DNA from 3 places in the Streptomyces sp. NPDC006733 genome. Region 3 is predicted to be linked to each of the others. Evidence: riboswitches for the same ligand, from Rfam matches in the RefSeq annotation. Region 3 holds a riboswitch; each other region holds the start of a gene.
What was found. Region 3 has a riboswitch for cyclic di-AMP ahead of ABZ721_RS01880 (transglycosylase family protein). Riboswitches for the same ligand answer to the same signal wherever they lie in the genome.
Positions count from the first base shown of each region.

Region 1: it holds a riboswitch for cyclic di-AMP, as region 3 does, so the genes downstream of both, ABZ721_RS03490 (LysM peptidoglycan-binding domain-containing M23 family metallopeptidase) here and ABZ721_RS01880 (transglycosylase family protein) in region 3, are expected to answer to the same signal.
Region 2: it holds a riboswitch for cyclic di-AMP, as region 3 does, so the genes downstream of both, ABZ721_RS16470 (NlpC/P60 family protein) here and ABZ721_RS01880 (transglycosylase family protein) in region 3, are expected to answer to the same signal.

Region 1 is NZ_JBEYJD010000002.1:273,076-278,112, forward strand. Features, by position in the region: gene ABZ721_RS03480 (AAA family ATPase) at 1-2,107, shown strand, start outside; gene ABZ721_RS03485 (cupin domain-containing protein) at 2,148-2,495, shown strand; gene ABZ721_RS03490 (LysM peptidoglycan-binding domain-containing M23 family metallopeptidase) at 2,648-3,646, opposite strand; cyclic di-AMP (ydaO/yuaA leader) riboswitch at 3,652-3,831, opposite strand; gene ABZ721_RS03495 (GNAT family N-acetyltransferase) at 4,155-5,037, opposite strand, start outside.
Region 2 is NZ_JBEYJD010000016.1:97,048-102,084, forward strand. Features, by position in the region: gene pcrA (DNA helicase PcrA) at 1-263, opposite strand, end outside; cyclic di-AMP (ydaO/yuaA leader) riboswitch at 489-663, shown strand; gene ABZ721_RS16465 (C40 family peptidase) at 669-1,829, shown strand; cyclic di-AMP (ydaO/yuaA leader) riboswitch at 1,969-2,134, shown strand; gene ABZ721_RS16470 (NlpC/P60 family protein) at 2,132-3,184, shown strand; gene ABZ721_RS16475 (DUF4129 domain-containing protein) at 3,189-4,172, shown strand; gene ABZ721_RS16480 (hypothetical protein) at 4,169-4,654, shown strand; gene ABZ721_RS16485 (MoxR family ATPase) at 4,834-5,037, shown strand, end outside.
Region 3 is NZ_JBEYJD010000001.1:416,029-421,065, forward strand. Features, by position in the region: gene ABZ721_RS01865 (endonuclease V) at 1-485, shown strand, start outside; gene ABZ721_RS01870 (cytochrome P450) at 503-1,804, shown strand; gene ABZ721_RS01875 (transglycosylase family protein) at 1,984-3,003, shown strand; cyclic di-AMP (ydaO/yuaA leader) riboswitch at 3,276-3,448, shown strand; gene ABZ721_RS01880 (transglycosylase family protein) at 3,453-4,178, shown strand; gene eno (phosphopyruvate hydratase) at 4,451-5,037, shown strand, end outside.

The DNA.
Region 1 (5,037 bases), on a different contig from region 3:
CCTGTCCGAGGCCCAGGGCAACCCGCTGGCGCTGCTGGAACTGCCGGTCGCGTTCCAGGCGGAGCGCCCCGACGGCCGCTTCCGGCCGGGCGCGCTGCCGCTCACCAGCCGGCTGCGGATGGCGTTCCACGGCCGGGTCAGCCACCTGCCGGCCGCCACCCAGCGGCTGCTGCTCGTCGCCGCCGCCGACCACACCGGCGATCTGCGGGCCGTGCTGCGGGCGGCGCGGGCGCTGGGCGCCGGCGCCGCGGACCTGCCGCCCGCCCAGGAGGGCGGCCTGATCCGACTGGACGAGGACCGGCTGCGGTTCCGGCACCCCCTGGTCCGTGCGGCGGTCTACCAGCGCGCGCCGCTGGCCGACCGGCTCACCGCCCATCAGGCGCTGGCCGGGATCCTGGACGCGCCGCAGGACGCGGACCGCAGGGCCTGGCACCTGGCGGCGGCCGCGCCGGGACCCGACGAGGCGACGGCCACCGCGCTGGAGGACACCGCCGGGCGGGCCAGGGACCGCAGCGGGTACGCGGCGGCCGCCGCCGCCTTCGAGCGGGCGGCCCGCCTGAGCACCGACCCGGCGGCCGGCACCCGGCGCCTGGTGCTGGCGGCCGAGGCGGCCTCCGAGGCCGGGGAGCTCGACCGGGCCCGCGACTGCGCGGAGCAGGCCGCCCGCCGGACCGGCGATCCCGCGCTGACCGCCCGGCTCCACCACGTCCGGGCACTGGCCGACTTCCTCGGCGGCTCCTTCCCCACCGCGCACCGACTGCTGACCGAGGGCGCCGGCCACGCGGCCGCGGCCGACCCCGAGCGGGCCGCCCGGATGCTCATGCAGGCCGCCCACACGGCCTGGTACCTCGGCGAGCAGGAGGTCGCGGACACGGTGGCCCGGCTGGACGCCCTGGAGCTGCCCGCGGCGAGTCCGGTGGCGCCGGTGGCCCGCTTCATCAGCGCCGCCCTCGGCCCGCCCACCGGCGGCGGACCGCCGGACCTGACCGCCGCCGTGACCGCCGCCCGCGCCGCCGGATCCCGCGACCCGCGCGACCTGATGCTGCTGTGCGGCGCCGGGCTGGCCGTCGGGCAGGACGACGAGGCACACGAACTGGCGGCGGCGCTCGCCGCCGAGAGCCGCGCACTGGGCGGCATCGGCCGGCTGCCGACCGTGCTGTTCTTCCAGGCCGAGGCCGAGGTGTTCGCGGGCCGGCACCGGGACGCGCTGGCCACCGCGCAGGAGGCGCTGCGGATCGCCGGGGACACCGGGCAGCAGCAGTGGACCAGCCAGTTCAGCAGCGTGCTGGCCTACCTGGCGGCCGTCGAGGGCGACGAGGAGCGCTGCCGGCGGTACTGCGACGACGCGCTCGCCGTCGTCGCCGGTACCGCGATGCCGCCCGGCGCGCCCTGGTCGTACTGGGCGCAGGGCACGCTCGATCTGGGCCTGGGCCGGGCGCAGGCGGCCCTCGACGGGCTGGAGCGGCTCACGCGCGAACCGCTGCGGCACCACTTCTGCGCCACCCGCAGCATCCCCGACCTCGTCGAGGCGGCCGTCCGGCTGGGGCTCGGCCCGCGCGCCGCCGAGCCGTTCGCCCGCTTCGAGCGGTGGGCGGCCCGTACGCGGCAGCCCTGGTGCGACGCGCTGGTGCTGCGCTGCCGGGCGCTGCTCGCCGCCGACGCCGGCTCGGACGCCGAGGCCGAGGCGCACTACACGGCCGCGCTGCGGCTCCACGACGAGCACCGCCGCCCGCTGGAGCACGCCCGTACCGCGCTGCTGTACGGCGAGTGGCTGCGCCGCGCCCGCCGCAAGAGCGAGGCGAGCGGCCACCTGCGGGCGGCGCTGGACGTGTTCGAGCGGCTGGGCAGCCGTCCCTGGGCGGAACGGGCGGGCGGCGAACTCGGGGCGACCGGCACGGTGGCCCCGCAGAGCCGCGAGCCCGGGGTGCTCGCCGGGCTCACGCCGCAGGAGCTGCAGATCGCCCGGCTCGCCGGGCAGGGCCTGTCGAACAAGGACATCGCGGCCGGGCTGTTCCTCAGCCCGCGCACCGTCGGCTACCACCTGTACAAGGCGTACCCGAAGCTCGGCATCGCCTCGCGCGGCGAACTCGCCGCCCTGTTCGAGTGATCGCCCACGACCCGGGGGGCCGCCGGGAGATGCTGGTCGGATGAACGCACCTGATCAGGCTCTCCGGGCACCGGGCAGGGTGCTCGCCCTCCACGTCGACGGCGTCCCCGCCACCGAGATCGGGCCCGGCATCCTGCTGCGCGAACTGCCGGGTCCCGCCCCGTTCAGCTTCTGGGTGGTGGACTTCGCACCGGGCTCGCGGTGGCCCGGCGTCGACGTGCACGAGACCGTCGGCGAGGGCTACTACGTGGCCGAGGGCGAGGTCATCGAGGGCGACCGGCGGCACGGCCCCGGCACGTACGTCCTGCTCGGACAGGGCTCCAGCCACCAGCCGCGCTCCGAGACCGGGGCGCGGGTGTTCGGCTACAACCACCCGGCCGCCGGCTGACCGCGCGGGCCGCTCGTGCCGTCCGGGCGTTCGTGCGGCAGCAGCCCCGCACCCCGGGAACGCCGCAGTGCCCGCCCGGGATCAGGTCCGGGCGGGCACTGCGGCGTCGCGCGAGGCGTCGCGGGACAGGTCGTACGGGTCGGGCGTACGGGTCAGACGCTCACGCCGTGCTCGCTGAGGTACGCGACCGGGTCGATGTCCGAGCCGTACTCGGGGCCGGTGCGGATCTCGAAGTGCAGGTGCGGCCCGGTCACGTTGCCGGTCGCGCCGGACAGGCCGATCTGCTGGCCCGCGCTGACGGTCTCGCCGGCCGAGACGGACAGCGAGGACAGGTGCGCGTACTGCGAGTACTTGCCGTCGCTGTGCTGGATGACGACCTGGTTGCCGTAGGCGCCGCCGTCGCCGGCGGAGACCACGGTGCCGGCCGCGATGGCCTTCACGGTGGTGCCGGTCGACACGACGAAGTCCACACCGGTGTGGTAGCCGCTGGACCAGCTGGAACCCGACTGGTGGTACGGGGTGCCGATGCCGGCGCCCGAGACCGGCGCGGTGTAGCCGGACGAGGAGGAGGACGACTGCTCCGACGACTGCGAAGAGGACTTCGTGGACGCGTCGCTCTTGGTCTCGGTCTTCTCGGCCTTCTCGGCCTTCTGGACCGGAGCCGCCTTCTTCGTCTCCGTGGAGGACGAGGAGGAGGACTTCGAGGAGGACTTCGGCGCCGCGTCCGCGGACGGGGCGGAGTGCTTCGGCGCGGCGGCCTTGGCGCCCAGGGCCAGCGTCTGGCCGGGGTGAATCAGGTCCGGGTTGCCGCCGACCGTCTCCTTGTTGTCGGAGTACAGCTTCTGCCAGCCGCCGTCGACGTGGTGCACGTCGGCGATCTTCGACAGGCTGTCGCCGCCGACCACCTGGTAGGACGTGCCGGTGCTCTTCGCGGGGGCGGTCTTGGCCACCGGAGCGGCCTTGGCCACCGGCTGCGCGGCAGCGGCGGCGACGTGCGCGGCGGCGTGGGTGCCCGCGCTGGTGTCGGCGGCGAAGGCGTTCGAGGACATGGCCAGCGGCAGCGCGAGAGCGGCGCCGCCGGTGCCGGCCGCGACGCAGATGCGGGTGAGCCGGGTCATGCGGGAGCTGCGGTGCTTTCCCTTTGCGGGCATGGGGGAGTTCCTCTCCTACGCCGGCGAGGTGAGCTGTCGGGTTCGGGCTGGAGATGCCCGGCCGCGGCACGCACCGCCAAAGGCGCGGCGTACTGCGACTTCACCCCAAGCCGTTCCGCGATTTCCGGGAACGGCACTTACCTGGGTCCCCCGCTCCTGCCGTAGAAGTTTGGTGTGTGGATCACCGGGCAGCGGCAGGACTAGGCGTTCCACCCGGTGGGACCCCGCGGGCATTCGACCCGTGGGAGAGCCGAAGCTAAACGAGCGACCGAGCTTCCGGCAACATTCGCCGGGTGAGCCGCATATCACGTGCATAAGCGCCCGCTCGTCTTTGTGACCGTGAGTCGGCCGACCCGATCCGAGCGTGTGCGATTTCTTGACTATCCGTGAACGGAAAGGCCGGAGGCGTTATCAGGCGCCCGTATCGGAAACGCACCGTGGAGAAGTCCGCAGCTGTGCGTGGCCCTTGTGTGAGCCCGGTCACCCGGCGGTCCCGCCGTGAGCGCCGTCACGTGCCGAGCGGCGCCTGCGCGGGGGCGTTGCGGGGGTCCAGGACGCGGCTGAGGCGGTGGGCCGCGACCCGGAAGCCCACCGCGGGCCAGTGCCCCGACGCCAGCGGCGAGGCGGAGTGCCAGCGCGCGCCGATGTGCCGGTAGTCGTGGTCGTACGCCCAGGCCACCGCGGTGGCCAGCAGGATCCGGCTGACGCCCTCGCCCCGCGCGGACGGCTCGACGTACGCCTCGGCCAGCTCCACGCAGGCGTCGGGGGTGACCGGGCCCGCCGCGGCCGGGGCGAGCAGGACCATGCCGATCTCCTCGCCGCCGCGGCCGGCGATCCAGGCCGCGCTGCGGGGGTCGGAGAGGGTGCCGGTGTAGCGGGTGCGCAGCGCGGCCAGGGCGGCGTCTGACTGCGGCAGGAACATCGCCGACTGCCGCTGGTGGCGCGCGGACTCCGCGGCCATCCGGCCGATCTGCGGCAGGTCGCCGGGGCCGGCCCGGCGGATGCTCAGCCCGTCCACACCGCGCGGCTGGCGGCCGCGGGGCTTGACGGCCATCAGCCCGTACATCTCCTCGAACCCGAAGCCCAGCCGGCACCAGTCCAGCGCGGCGGTCTCGGACGCCGGCAGCTCCACGTAGTGCACCGGCCGCCGCTGGGCGACGAGCCGGGCGGCGGCCTCGGCGTAGAGGGCGAGCAGGGCCGCGTTGTCGCGCTGCCCCGGCGCCAGGGCGTACCCGCCGTGCCGGACCACCGCGGAGCGCGGGTGGCTGCGGAGCGCGGCGGGGGTGCCCTCGTCGAGGTCGAGCGGCGAGGCCGCGAGGTAGCCGACGGGTCTGCCGCCGCTGTCGCGGGCGAAGTACGCCTCGGTGTCCTGCTCCGCGAGCAGTTTGCCG
Region 2 (5,037 bases), on a different contig from region 3:
GCGTGCACGACGGCGGCGCGCTGCTGCTCGTTCAGCCCCTCCAGGAGCTGGGCGGGGTCGACCGCCGGGCGGGCGGCCCCATCCCGGTAGTACGCGTCCCGGCCGCCTTGCGGGGGTCCGTTGAAGCGCCCCCCGAAGAGGTCGTCCGCCGCATCGTCCGGCCCGTGCGCGGAGCCGTGCTCCGGGGGCGGCGGGACGGATTCCGACGCGTGGTCGGGGGCCTGGAGGTCGGCCAGGAAGCTGTCGTCAAAGAGGCTGCTCATCGCCTCCCGAGTCTAGGCGCCCCCACTGACACCTCGTACTCAGCTTGCGGGAGTCCGCCAGGAGCGCTCCGCGAGCGCTCACTCTCCGCTGTCGTACCCGCCCACTGTGCTCACATCACGAAATGGTTTCGGGCCTATCGGACACCGGTCTTCCCACAGGACACGAGTGTTGGCTACCGTGCCGGACCAGACGGTCCGTCCTCCCCTTCGGCAACACGCCGTCACGGACCGTCTCCGCTGAGTGCGGCCGCGAGGCCGCAGCCGGGGACCCATCAGCACCACTGGGGTGAATCGGCCCGCACGGGGCCTCCCGCGAGGGAAGTCCCGCACGGACCGTAGGGCGACCTTCCGACAGCCCGAACCCGACAGCTAACCCGGTAAGCGGTTCACGGAAGGGCTTCTGCCTTGGCGTCGCACCGCAAACCCCGCCCCGGCATCCGCGCAGGGCTGCTCACCACGGCCGGCCCCCGTGCGGCCGTCGGCCTGACGGCGGCGGCCCTGGCCACCGTCACCCTGCTCGGCGAGACGGCGAGCGCGGCACCCGCGCAGCCGCAGCCGCCCTCCATCGAGGAGGTGCAGGCGAAGGTCGACGCGCTCAACCATGACGCGGAGGTCGCCACCGAGCGCTACAACGGCGCGAAGGAGCAGGCCGACCTGCAGAGCTCCAAGGTCGAGACGCTGCTGAACCAGGTCGCGCAGCGGACGGCGGCGCTGAACGACGCGCGGCGGGTGCTGGGCCAGTACGCGGCCGCCCAGTACCGCAGCGGCGGCGTCGACTCGACGAGCACCTTCCTGCTCTCCGACACTCCGCAGGAGTTCTTCGACCAGACGCATCAGATGAAGCGGATGACGGGCAACCAGAAGGACGCCGTCGAGACGTTCCGCGTCGAGCAGGCCACCACGACGCAGAAGCGCGGTGAGGCGGTGAAGGGCCTCGAAGCGCTGAACACGTCACGGACGAAGCTGGAGACGGAGAAGCAGACCGTCAAGGCGAAGCTGGCGGAGGCCCAGCGGCTCCTCAACACCCTGACCGCCCAGGAGAAGGCCCGGCTGGCCGCGGCGGCGGCCAAGAAGGCGGAGGACGACCGCAGGCGCGCCGCCGAGATCGCCGCCAAGGAGAAGGCCGCGCGGGAGGCCGCCTCCAAGGAGGCGGCGAAGGACCCCGGGGGCGACACGGGGACCGGCACCGGCGGATCGTCCGGCACGGGCACCAGCTCGTCCCAGGCGGAGAAGGCCATCGCCTTCGCCCAGCAGCAGATCGGCAAGCCGTACGTGTGGGGCGCCACGGGCCCGAACTCGTTCGACTGCTCGGGGCTCACCCAGGCGGCCTGGAAGGCGGCCGGCATCGACCTGCCGCGCACCACCTGGGACCAGGTGAAGTCGGGCGACCGCGTCTCCACGTCGGAGCTGCGCCCCGGGGACCTGATCTTCTTCTACGACGACATCAGCCACGTCGGCCTCTACATAGGCGACGGCAACATGATTCACGCGCCGCACACCGGCACGGTTGTCAAGATCGCACCCATTACCCAGATGCCCATCTATGGGGCCTCGCGTCCGTCTTGATCCGGACAAGACGGTCACAATAGGTAAGGTAACGATGCGATTTCGCTCACCTTCCGAAGGAAACTTCCCAACAACGGCCCCAGTTGGCTACGGTGACCCGCTAGGCAGATCGTTCCCAAGCCGGCGCAGTGCCGACGGCGAACTGCCTCCGCTGAATGCGGCCGCGAGGCCGGAACCGGGGACCCACACGCAAGACTTGGGGTGAATCGGGGCGAACGTCCGCACAACGGACGCCAGCACCGTAGGGCAGCCTTCCACAGCCCGAACCCGTCAGCTAACCCGGTAAGCGGACCACGGAAGGAATGTCTGCCTTGGCGTCGCACCGCAAACCGCGCCCGCGAATACTCGCCTCCACCGGCCCCCGCGCCATGGTGGGCCTGACCACGGTGGCGCTGGCCACCGTGACCCTGCTGAGCGAGTCCGCGAGCGCCGCGCCCGCGAAGCCCTCCATCACGGAGGTCAAAGCGCAGATCGACGACCTTCGCGAGAAGGCCGAAGTCGCCACGGAGCACGCGAACGCGGCGAAGGAGAAGACCGACCAGCAGCGCGCGAAGGCCGACCTGCTGCTGGCCGAGGTCGCGAAGAAGACGCAGAAGCTGAACGAGGCCCGCGAGACCCTGGGCCAGTTCGCCGCCGCCCAGTACCGCGAAGGCGGCGTCGACCAGACCACCGCCCTGCTGCTCTCCGACAACCCGGAGAAGTTCCTCGAGCAGTCCCACCTCGTGGACCGTGTGTCGGCCACGCAGGAAGAGGCCATCAAGGAGTTCCGCACCCAGCAGACCGCCGCGACGACCGAGCGCACCAAGGCCGCCGCCAGCGTCGCCGACCTCGCCGCCGCGCAGACCAAGCTGGCGGCCGAGAAGAAGAACGCCGCCGCCAAGCTCGCCGACGCGCAGAAGCTGCTCAGCAGCCTCACCGCCGAGGAGCAGAAGAAGGTCAAGCAGCTCGACACCCAGCAGTCCGGCAGCGGCAACAGCGCGTCCTACACGTACAACGGCCCCGCCAGCGGCCGCGCCGCCCAGGCGATCAGCTTCGCCCTCGCCCAGCGCGGCAAGCCGTACGTCTCCGGCGCCACCGGCCCGAACTCGTACGACTGCTCGGGCCTCACGCAGGCCGCGTACCGCTCGGCCGGCATCAGCATCAGCCGCACCACGTACACCCAGATCAACGACGGCCAGCGCGTCTCGCAGTCCGCGCTGCGCCCCGGCGACCTGGTGTTCTTCTACTCCGGCATCAGCCACGTGGCCATCTACCTGGGCAACGGCGAGATCGTGCACGCCCCGCACCCGGGCGGCGTCGTCGAGGTCGGCAAGATGAGCTGGATGCCGTTCGCCGGCGCAGTGCGCCTCGCCTGACCCCTTGGCCCGGATCACCGGTCGGCCGGTCCTCCTGCTCGCCACCGCCGCTGTGGGCGGTCTGGTCCTCGCGGCCGGTGCGCTGCGGGCAGGGGGCGGCCGATCGGTGTTCGACGGCTCGGACGGCTCGGGCCCGCTCTCGTACCACGGCGGCTACCTCGCGCTGCTGGCCCTCGCGTGCGTGGTGGGCGGCGCGCTGCTCGCCGCGCGCTACCGCCGGGCCGTCCAGCACATCGACAGCCCCGACCCGGCCGCCGAACGCCTCAAGGACGCGGCGCTGCCGCTGCTGACCGCCGCCCTCGTCCTGGTGCCCGTCGCCGTGCTCCTCAGCCACCGCAGCGAACCGGCGGGTGCCGAGCCGCGGAACGAGCCGATCCCCACCGCGACGCCGAGCGGGCCGCCCGTCAGCGAGCAGCCGGCACCGCCGTCGGACGCCACCGGACAGCCCTCGGACGGATCGTCCTTCGACCTGTTCCACCTGCTGCTCCTCGTCGGAGCGGCGCTGGCCGCAGCCGTGATCGTCGTCGCGCTCGTCCGCTGGCTGCGCTGGTACCTGGCCGGCCGGTCCGGAGCCGGCCTCCAGCTGATCCCCGGCAGCCCCGACGCCGCCGGGAACGCGCTCGCCGGCGCCGTCGACTCCGGCCGCCGGGCCCTGCACGGCGAGGACGCGCGCGCCGCCGTGATCGCCTGCTACGCGGCGATGGAGACCACCCTCGGCCGGTCCGGGATCGCCCGGCTCGACTCGGACAGCCCCACGGACCTGCTGCACCGCGCGGTCGCCGGCGGCACCCTGACCGGGACCGCTGCCGGGGAGCTGACGCAGCTCTTCCGCGAGGCGCGGTACTCCAGCCACCCGATGGACGACGGCCACCTGCGACGGGCCGGCGCCGCCCTCGACACGATCGCGGCCCAACTGGCCGCCGCGGCACGGGACGCGGAGAGCCCGCAGGACGCCACCGTCGCCACGGCCCCGGCAGGTGACCGGTGACCCCGGGCTCCACGCGCCACACCCTGCTCGTGCTCGGCACGTTCGCGGCCGGCACCGAGGCCGCCCTCGCGCTGGCCGGCGGGCTCGCCGCGGCCGGCACCGGCTTGCTGGTCCTCACCGCCGTCGCCCTGCTCACCGCCCGCTACACGGCCGGCTTCGACTCCCAGGACCAGGGCTACCGCAGACCGGTCCGGCTGCTGGGCAGGAGAACGCCCCGGCTGGGCGACTGGGGCCGGGCGGTCGCCCTGGGGACGTCCGCCGAGAACGGCTGGACCCAGACCCTGCAGCCCGGCGTCCAGCGGCTGTACGCGGCCCGGCTCGCCGAACGGCACGGGATCTCGCTGCTCGCCCAGCCCGAGCGGGCCGCCGCCGTGGTCGGCCCCGAGCTGTGGCCCTGGATCGACCCCCGTGAGCCCGCCCCGCACGGCACCATCCCGCCGCAGGTCCTGCGGGCCGTCCTCGACCGCCTCGACGAGCTGTGACCAGGACCGCCGTGCCCCATCGGAACCACTGAACCGCCGAACGTCCTCCCAGGAGCACCGTGACGACCATTCAGCCGGCCCAGCCCATCGACCGACCCACGGAAGCTCAGGCCACCGTCGACCGACCCGCCGACACCCATCCCGCCGGTGCCCGCCCCGTCACTCCCGCGCACCCGGCCCTGACACCGCGCGAGGCCGGTGAGCGCGCCCGCCAGGTGCTCGCCGAGATCGAGCGCGCCGTGGTCGGCAAGCCCGAATCCCTCGAACTGGTCATGCTGGGGGTGCTCGCCGGCGGCCATGTCCTCATCGAGGACCTGCCGGGGCTCGGCAAGACGCTGCTCGCCCGCTCTTTCGCCACCACCCTCGGACTCGACTTCCGCCGC
Region 3 (5,037 bases):
TGGAGCAGGCCACGGCCGTCGGCGAGACGTCGTTCCCCTACGTTCCCGGGCTCTTCGCGTTCCGCGAGCTGCCCACCCTGGTCGAGGCGCTGCGCAAGCTCGACACCGTCCCCGACCTGCTGCTGTGCGACGGCCACGGGCTGGCGCACCCCCGCCGGTTCGGCCTCGCCTGCCACCTCGGGGTGATCACCGGCATCCCGACGGCCGGAGTCGCCAAGACGCCGTTCACCGGGAGCCACGACCCGGCCGCGCTGGGCCCGGAGCGCGGGGCGTTCGCCCCGCTCGTCGACGGCGGGGAGACCGTGGGGCGCGCACTGCGCACCCGGCGGGGCGTCAAGCCGGTCTACGTGTCGACAGGGCACCGCATCGACCTGGACACCGCCTGCCGGCACGTCCTCGCCCTGGCGCCGGAGTACCGGCTGCCGCAGACGACCCGGCTCGCCGACCGGCTCTGCCGGGACGCGCTGGCGGCGCGGGGCGCCTGACGGGCTAGCGTCAGGGGGTGCCTGACGAGACTGCCGCCACCCCCGCGCCCGCCCCCGCCCCCACCCTCTTCACCTGGGAGTTCGCCGCCGACCCCTACCCGGCGTACGCCTGGCTGCGCGAGCACGCGCCGGTGCACAGGACCACCCTCCCCAGCGGCGTCGACGCCTGGCTGGTGACGCGGTACGCGGACGCGCGGCAGGCGCTGGCGGACGGGCGGCTGAGCAAGAACCGGGGCCACCACAGCGAGGGCGCCAACGCCAAGAACAAGGTGGGCATCCCCGGCGAGCGCGGCGCCGACCTGATGACGCACCTGCTGAACATCGACCCGCCGGACCACACCCGGCTGCGCCGGCTCGTCTCCAAGGCGTTCACCCCGCGCCGGATCGCGGAGTTCGCGCCGCGCGTGCAGGAACTGACCGACCGGCTCATCGACGGCCTCCAGCGGGACGGAACGGGCGCGGTGAAGTCGGAGGCGGACCTCATCCACGAGTTCGCCTTCCCACTCCCCATCTACGCCATCTGCGACCTGCTGGGCGTCCCGCCCGAGGACCAGGACGACTTCCGCGACTGGGCGGGGATGATGATCCGCCACGGCGGCGGCCCGCGCGGCGGCGTCGCCCGGTCGGTGAAGAAGATGCGCGCCTACCTGCTGGAGCTGATCCACCGCAAGCGCGCGGACCTCGGCGACGACCTGATCTCCGGGCTGATCCGGGCCAGCGACCACGGTGAGCACCTGTCGGAGAACGAGGCCGCGGCGATGGCCTTCATCCTGCTCTTCGCCGGGTTCGAGACCACCGTCAACCTCATCGGCAACGGCGTCCACACGCTGCTGCGCCATCCCGAACAGCGCGCCCTGCTCCAGGCGTCGATCGCCCGCGGCGAGACCGGGCTGCTGGAGACCGCCGTGGAGGAACTGCTGCGCTACGACGGGCCGGTGGAGCTGGCGACCTGGCGGTTCGCGACGCAGTCGCTGACGATCGGCGGGCAGCTGATCGGGGAGGGCGAGCCGGTGCTCGTCGTGCTGGCCGCGGCCGACCGAGATCCCGACCGGTTCGACGGGCCCGACACGTTGGACCTGGCGCGCCGCGACAACCAGCACATCGGCTACGGGCACGGCATCCACTACTGCCTGGGCGCCCCGCTGGCCCGCCTGGAGGCGCAGTCCGCGCTGGCGACGCTGCTGACCCGGCTGCCGGACCTGCGGATGGCGGCGGACCCCGATGACCTGCGGTGGCGCGGTGGTCTCATCATGCGCGGACTGCGGACGCTGCCGGTCGCGTTCACCCCGGAAGCCGCACTTCCGCCCGCTAAACCCTGATGGAGCGTCAAAAATGTCCGGTGCGCGAGGTACGGGACGGAATCGACCGTGACCTGAGCGTGATGATCGCTACACCGACTTGTGATGCGATGGTCAACACCGCTACGTTCTGCGGTCATCGCAGGGTTGCCGCAGCTGACGCGGGACCGTAGTCGATCTTTTTTGGAGTGGGTGACCGCATGCTGAAGTCCGGGAACGGCAGACATCGCCGACCGCGCCAGGCCTCGACCGCCGTCGTGGTGGTCGCGGTGACCGGAGCGGGGATCGCCCTGCCGCTGCTCGGTGCGGGTGCCGCGCAGGCGGCCGATGTCAAGGTCTGGGACAAGGTGGCGGCCTGCGAGAGCAACGGCCTGTGGAGCGCCAACCCCGGCAACGGTTTCTACGGCGGACTGGCGATCACCGCGGACACCTGGGAGCAGTACGGCGGCAAGGTCTACGCCGAGCGCCCGGACCTCGCCAGCCGCTCGCAGCAGATAACGGTCGCCGAGACGCTGCTCGCCGAACTCGGCCCGGAGGCCTGGCCCGGCTGCGCCGAGCCCGCCGGGCTCGTCTCCGGCGGAGCGCCGCCGGCGGTCGACCCGGGCTCGATCCTGCCGTCGGTCCCCGTGACGACGCCGACGACGCCCGCCACGAAGCCGACGGCGCCGACGGCTCCCGGGGTGCCCACGACCCCCGCCACGCCCACCACGCCCCCGGTGACCACGACGCCGCCGGTGGGCACGGCGCCGACGACCCCGTCGACGCCCACCGGCACCCCGGTGACGGACGACCCGGCGACCGGTCCGGCGACCGATCCTTCGGGCGGCTCGACCGCCGCCACGCCGACCACCACCCCCAAGGCTCCCGCCGTCATCTCGGACCTCGCGGACACCACCCCGGGCCGGAGCCAGGGCCGGCACGCCAAGCCCGGCTCGCCGGACACCGCCGACGGGACGGCCACCGACCGTGCCTCGCGCGACGCGGACCGCCTCGCGGGCTCCACCGGCACAGGGGACGCGAACGGCGCCCAGAACACCGGCCAGGGCGACGTGGCGGGCGACGGCGACTACGTCGTGCTGCCCGGCGACAACCTGTGCGACATCGCCGCCGACCACCATCTGCAGGGTGGATGGAAGGCGCTGTATGGGGCCAATGACCGGATTGTTGGGGACAATCCGGACCTTATTCTCCCGGGCCAGCACCTCGACTTGAGCTACTGAGACCCTCGGCGGACCGCTGGAGACGATCCCGGCACCCCCGGATCCTGTGACAAGGGTCTCCGTGGCGGCTGTGACGGCCCGGTTGCACTGCGTCGCATTTCTCCCTTCCGACCTGCGAATCTGTGCGCCCGCTCAGTCGGATGGGGGACATGTCGCCCACCCCGGGGATGTTTGTCCTCGCCGGGATCGTGTGCTTAACGTCGTACTGCTCGCCACAGCGGGCCCCGCCGGTCAGGATCGCCGAGTCCTGCCGCCGACCGACGGGAACAGTCGACGCGAAAGCGCCGTAGGCAGGAGCGGGGGACCCAAGGTCTTCCGCCGGCCCGGACCCGAACTCGTGGGGGACGGACCGGCTTGGGGTGGAGCAGCGCGGTGTGAACCGCGCAGCCGGGCAACTCACGCCCGAACCCGACAGCTGACCTCGTAGGCGTCGGTGAGGATGAAACACCATGGCTAAGCACCGCCGCGCGTCCAAGTTCACCCGCATCGCCGCGCTCGCCGGCGTCACCACCGCCGCGATCGCCGTTCCCCTGATGGGTGCCACGGGCGCCTCCGCCGCCTCGGTCGCCACCTGGGACGCTGTCGCCCAGTGCGAGTCCGGCGGCAACTGGTCCATCAACACCGGCAACGGCTACTACGGCGGCCTGCAGTTCTCGCAGTCCAGCTGGGAAGCCGCGGGCGGTACCGCGTACGCCTCCCGCGCCGACCTCGCCACCAAGGGCCAGCAGATCGCCGTGGCCGAGAAGCTTCTCGCCATGCAGGGTCCCGGTGCCTGGGCCTGCGCCGGCGCCGGCAACCTGACCGCCGGTGGCGAGTCCGCCCAGGTCGACACCTCGGGTTCCTCGTCCTCCTCGAAGAGCTCCACCTCGGACTCCTCGTCGCGTGACTCCTCGGACACCGCCAGCCGCGGCACCGAGAAGCGCACCCCGGTGAAGAAGAGCAAGCCGGCCGCCAAGCCGGTCGAGACCAAGAAGGCCGAGAAGGTCGAGACCAAGAAGGCCGCCCCGGTCCAGAAGGGTGACGGCGAGTACAAGGTCGTCGCCGGTGACAGCCTCTCCGAGATCGCCCAGGCGCAGCACGTGGCCGGTGGCTGGGAGAAGCTGTTCGAGCTGAACAAGTCCATCGTCAGCGACGCCGACCTGATCTACCCGGGCCAGCAGCTGCACCTCGGCTGAGCACCTCCGCTCGGCTGATCCCCGAAAACTCCCCGGCCAGGCACGCACTCCCCCCGAGCGTGCCGGGCCGGGGTTTCGGCTTTAGCCACGCGGACGGCGGGCGAACGCCGTGTGGACGTAAGACGACGTTGGTCACCTGTTGTCAGCCTTTGGGCCCCTTTTCGTCTCGCGGGTCGGCCGATCGACGGGTCCACCCTCCCCGGGCGGTTAGGCTCGTGTCGCAAAGCGCAGAGAGACACGCATCAGCTGTACACAGCCTGAAGGAGACACTCGTGCCGTCCATCGACGTCGTCGTAGCCCGGGAAATCCTCGACTCACGAGGCAACCCCACCGTCGAGGTCGAGGTCGGCCTCGACGACGGCAGCACCGGCCGCGCGGCCGTGCCGTCCGGTGCCTCGACCGGAGCCTTCGAGGCCCTGGAGCTTCGCGACGGTGACAAGAGCCGCTACATGGGCAAGGGCGTCGAGAAGGCCGTTCTCGCCGTCATCGAGCAGATCGGCCCGGAGCTGGTCGGCTACGACGCCACCGAGCAGCGGCTGATCGACCAGGCGATGTTCGACCTGGACGCCACCCCGGACAAGTCCTCGCTCGGCGCCAACGCCATCCTCGGCGTCTCGCTCGCCGTCGCGCACGCCGCCTCCGAGGCCTCGGACCTGCCGCTCTTCCGCTACCTCGGCGGCCCGAACGCGCACGTGCTGCCGGTCCCGATGATGAACATCCTGAACGGCGGGTCGCACGCCGACTCGAACGTGGACATCCAGGAGTTCATGATCGCGCCGATCGGTGCCGAGTCCTTCTCCGAGGCCCTGCGCTGGGGCGCCGAGGTCTACCACACGCTCAAGGGCGTGCTGAAGGAGCG